2 regions of the Geobacillus sp. 47C-IIb genome follow, and region 2 is predicted to be linked to the other one. Evidence: a T-box and tRNA genes for the amino acid it is inferred to sense, from the RefSeq annotation. Region 2 holds a T-box; the other holds one or more tRNA genes.

Region 1 (2,170 bases), 520 kb from region 2:
ACGAGGTAGAAAATAACATATGGCTCGGTAGCTCAGTCGGTAGAGCAAAGGACTGAAAATCCTTGTGTCGGCGGTTCGATTCCGTCCCGAGCCACCATCATTGTGGATATGCCGGCTTAGCTCAATTGGTAGAGCAACTGACTTGTAATCAGTAGGTTGCGGGTTCAAGTCCTGCAGCCGGCATCCCTCATATGAGCCATTAGCTCAGTAGGTAGAGCATCTGACTTTTAATCAGAGGGTCGGAGGTTCGAGTCCTCCATGGCTCATCACAATGCGGAAGTAGTTCAGTGGTAGAACACCACCTTGCCAAGGTGGGGGTCGCGGGTTCGAACCCCGTCTTCCGCTCCACTCGTTTGCCGGGGTGGCGGAATTGGCAGACGCACAGGACTTAAAATCCTGGGGTAGGTAACTACCGTGCCGGTTCGAGTCCGGCCCTCGGCACTTGCGCTCGTAGCTCAATTGGATAGAGCATCTGACTACGGATCAGAAGGTTAGGGGTTCGAATCCTCTCGAGCGCGTTGACGGGAAGTAGCTCAGCTTGGTAGAGCACACGGTTCGGGTCCGTGAGGTCGCAGGTTCAAATCCTGTCTTCCCGATTTTCCTGTGGGGCCTTAGCTCAGCTGGGAGAGCGCCTGCTTTGCACGCAGGAGGTCATCGGTTCGATCCCGATAGGCTCCACCATTCAAATATATAAATTTGGCGGTGTAGCTCAGCTGGCTAGAGCGTACGGTTCATACCCGTGAGGTCGGGGGTTCGATCCCCTCCACCGCCATTATTATCGGACCTTTAGCTCAGCTGGTTAGAGCAGACGGCTCATAACCGTCCGGTCGTAGGTTCGAGTCCTACAAGGTCCACCATTATTACGTTACTTTTTGGAGGAGTACCCAAGTGGTTGAAGGGGTCGGTCTTGAAAACCGAGAGGCGTCGCAAGGCGCGCGGGGGTTCGAATCCCTCCTCCTCCGCCATCCATTTATCCATGAATAAATTTACATCATGCCGGCTTAGCTCAATTGGTAGAGCAACTGACTTGTAATCAGTAGGTTGCGGGTTCAAGTCCTGCAGCCGGCACCATCAATGTGGCGGCTATGGCGAAGTGGTTAACGCACCAGATTGTGGCTCTGGCATGCGTGGGTTCGATTCCCACTAGTCGCCCTTTCTCTTCTTCCTTAATTTATATTTGTTGCGGGTGTAGTTTAGTGGTAAAACCTCAGCCTTCCAAGCTGATGTCGTGGGTTCGATTCCCATCACCCGCTTTTATGGGCCTATAGCTCAGCTGGTCAGAGCGCACGCCTGATAAGCGTGAGGTCGGTGGTTCAAGTCCACTTAGGCCCACCATTTTCCATTGCATATTGTCAGATGATTCGATATAATACTAATCGAGCATTTCTTGATTATTCCGCAATAGCTCAGCGACGAGCCCTTACTTCATCGAATAGGCTACGAGTTGTCCCGACGCATTCAGCTTCTTTGAATTGGCTAGTAGAGGAAGGGACACTGAGCATAAACATCCTCGAATAAGCTGAATCAGCTAGTAGAGGAAGAGACGAAGTAGATTTGGAAGAATGTTTCTTAGTTATTCCGCAATAGCTCAGCGGTAGAGCAACCGGCTGTTAACCGGTAGGTCGTAGGTTCGAATCCTACTTGCGGAGCCATTATGGAGAAGTACCCAAGTGGCTGAAGGGGACGGTTTGCTAAACCGTTAGGTCGCAGTTTTGCGGCGCGCGGGTTCAAATCCCGCCTTCTCCGCCATGATTGGCCCGTTGGTCAAGTGGTTAAGACACCGCCCTTTCACGGCGGTAACACGGGTTCGAATCCCGTACGGGTCATCGTTGTTGGCACCAGATATTCTGGTGCCCCTTTTATACGACGAATTTTGTCGATTTTTGCGTTTTTTCTTGCCATGTACGTACTGTTTTGTTATAATGAGTTTCGTTAAGTTTTAAATAAAATATTGGGGACAACGCAGTGTTTCGTTTCGTCATAGAACGAGGCATTGCGTTTTTTTATTATACTAGCAATTGTGCGTCGGCCTCACCGCCATGGATTTGCGTAAACATCGTTTGAATAGCCTGAAGTTGGCGATTGGCAACATCTTCAGGAATCGATGGAAGAAAATAAACGATTTGCAAAGCGTTTTTCGTTCCTTTTGTCACCGCTGTGCGTTTGGAAT
Region 2 (2,170 bases):
CGGTCGTGACGTGCTCGCCGCAGACGACAAGCGAGTCGCGCTCGTAAAACGGATGTTTGGCGACTACGTACTCAAGTTCTTTTCCTTTTACCGTTTTGACGACGGACCATGCCTCCCAGCCGACTTCTTTCGCTACCGATTCCGCCAAGGCCGCAGCAACAACGTATTTTTGCCCGTTTGCTTCGACAATATAGTAGTCCAAATCCGGGTGAACGGCGATCGCCAAGTTCGCTGGAATCGTCCACGGTGTCGTCGTCCAAATGACGATTCGTTCATCCCCTTGAAGCACACCTTTACCATCTTTAACTGGGAACGCGACATAAATCGACGGCGACCGTTTGTCTTTATATTCGATTTCCGCTTCGGCGAGCGCCGATTCGCTCGACGGCGACCAATACACCGGCTTCAGCCCTTTATAAATGAGCCCTTTTTTCGCCATTTCACCGAACACTTTAATTTGCTGGGCTTCATATTCCGGCTTGAGCGTAATGTACGGGTTGTCCCAATCGCCCCGCACCCCGAGCCGTTTAAACTGTTGGCGCTGGTTGTCGATTTGCTCATACGCGTATTGTTCGCACAGCTTGCGGAACTCAGCGACACTCATCGATTTGCGGTCGACACCTTGCTTCGTCAGTGCCGTTTCAATCGGTAAGCCATGTGTATCCCAGCCAGGCACATACGGCGCACAAAAGCCGCTCATCGACTTGTAGCGGACGATAATATCTTTTAAAATTTTATTTAATGCATGGCCCATATGAATATCACCGTTGGCGTATGGCGGGCCGTCGTGCAGCACAAACAGCGGCCGTCCTTTCGTCCGCTCCTGCACTTTCCGGTAAATGTCCATTTCCTCCCATTTTTTTTGCATTTCCGGCTCCCGCTTCGGCAAGTTGCCACGCATCGGGAACTCCGTTTGCGGCATGAGCAGCGTCTCTTTGTAGTCCATCTCTCTTTGCTCCTCCTCCAAGAATCAAATCAAAATAAAAAACCGTTCTCTCCCGGCAAGGGACGAGAACGGTCTCGCGGTACCACCCTTTTTGGCCATGACAAATCAACGCATAGCCCACTTTTCATTCGTAACGGGAATGACGCGCCATGGCCTACTTTGACGTTCGGCATGGAACTCCAGGGTGATGTTCACTCTTGCGCCGATACCGGGCTCCCACCATCCCCGGCTCGCTGCAACCAGCTATTCAAGAGCTACTGTCCCTATCATCGTCGATCGCATGTTTTCTTCGCTCAAAAGCCAACCGCACCAATGGCGGTCAGCACAACGATTTTTGCCATTTATTATAAATGAGACAAATGGCGTTCGTCAAGGCTGGGACAGCGGTTCTTTCATCTCTTCCTCCAAGTCAGGCATCTCGTATTCCATCAAGTCATCCCAATCGCGGTTGTTAATCATGTCCAGCTGTGCTTCGACGAGCATGCGGAAGCGGGTGCGGAACACTTTCGATTGCCGCTTCAATTCTTCAATTTCCATCGCGATTTTTCGCGATTTCGCCAACGCATCGCTGATAATGCGTTCAGCGTTTTTCTCCGCTTCTTTAATGATCAGCTTCGCCTCTTTTTGCGCATTGCGCTTCACTTCCTCCGCCGTTTCTTGGGCGACAAGAATCGACTTGTTCAATGTTTCCTCAATATTAGAAAAATAGTTCAGTTTTTCCGTCAGCTCCGCAACTTTTTCTTCGAGCTGCCGCTTTTCGCGAATGAGCATTTCGTAGTCTTTAATGATTTGATCAAGAAACTCGTTCACTTCATCTTCGTCATACCCGCGAAATCCGCGGCTGAATTCCTTGTTGTGAATATCTAATGGCGTTAACGGCACAACGGCCACCTCCGTCTCCATCTTTCCTTTTCTTGCTTAATTCGACACGATTTGCCCATTTCCTGCTGCTGTTTGATTATTTTTGTCGGCCGATACGCACGAGCCAGCGCTCTTTTTTCGTCGGCCCTTCCACAGAAAACAGCTTGCAGCGACCAAAACCACGCGCTGACAACACATCACCCGGTCCGCAGACGAAATCCGGCTTGTCCACCACTCTCCAGTTCACTTTGACAAGCCCGCTTTCAACAAGCGTTCGCGCCTTATCACGCGCGAGACGGAATGCTTGGGCAAGCACAGCATCAAGCCGCAGCGAAGAGACGGTCACCGTCCCTTCTTGCCATG

The links. A T-box is a leader RNA that pairs with one kind of tRNA and senses whether it is charged. The one in region 2 lies ahead of ileS (isoleucine--tRNA ligase), so its partner is inferred to be a tRNA-Ile.
Region 1: it encodes a tRNA-Ile, which carries the amino acid that the T-box ahead of ileS (isoleucine--tRNA ligase) is inferred to sense. The anticodon was not compared.

Annotation. Positions count from the first base shown of each region.
Region 1 is NZ_CP061473.1:2,547,335-2,549,504, forward strand. Features, by position in the region: tRNA gene IC804_RS12810 (tRNA-Phe) at 22-97, shown strand; tRNA gene IC804_RS12815 (tRNA-Thr) at 111-183, shown strand; tRNA gene IC804_RS12820 (tRNA-Lys) at 194-266, shown strand; tRNA gene IC804_RS12825 (tRNA-Gly) at 274-348, shown strand; tRNA gene IC804_RS12830 (tRNA-Leu) at 356-441, shown strand; tRNA gene IC804_RS12835 (tRNA-Arg) at 445-518, shown strand; tRNA gene IC804_RS12840 (tRNA-Pro) at 523-596, shown strand; tRNA gene IC804_RS12845 (tRNA-Ala) at 606-681, shown strand; tRNA gene IC804_RS12850 (tRNA-Met) at 699-772, shown strand; tRNA gene IC804_RS12855 (tRNA-Ile) at 781-857, shown strand; tRNA gene IC804_RS12860 (tRNA-Ser) at 875-965, shown strand; tRNA gene IC804_RS12865 (tRNA-Thr) at 996-1,071, shown strand; tRNA gene IC804_RS12870 (tRNA-His) at 1,080-1,152, shown strand; tRNA gene IC804_RS12875 (tRNA-Gly) at 1,183-1,253, shown strand; tRNA gene IC804_RS12880 (tRNA-Ile) at 1,259-1,335, shown strand; tRNA gene IC804_RS12885 (tRNA-Asn) at 1,578-1,652, shown strand; tRNA gene IC804_RS12890 (tRNA-Ser) at 1,657-1,749, shown strand; tRNA gene IC804_RS12895 (tRNA-Glu) at 1,755-1,826, shown strand; gene IC804_RS12900 (B3/B4 domain-containing protein) at 2,007-2,170, opposite strand, start outside.
Region 2 is NZ_CP061473.1:3,064,005-3,066,174, reverse strand. Features, by position in the region: gene ileS (isoleucine--tRNA ligase) at 1-946, opposite strand, end outside; T-box leader at 1,002-1,225, opposite strand; gene IC804_RS15535 (DivIVA domain-containing protein) at 1,316-1,828, opposite strand; gene IC804_RS15530 (YlmH family RNA-binding protein) at 1,905-2,170, opposite strand, start outside.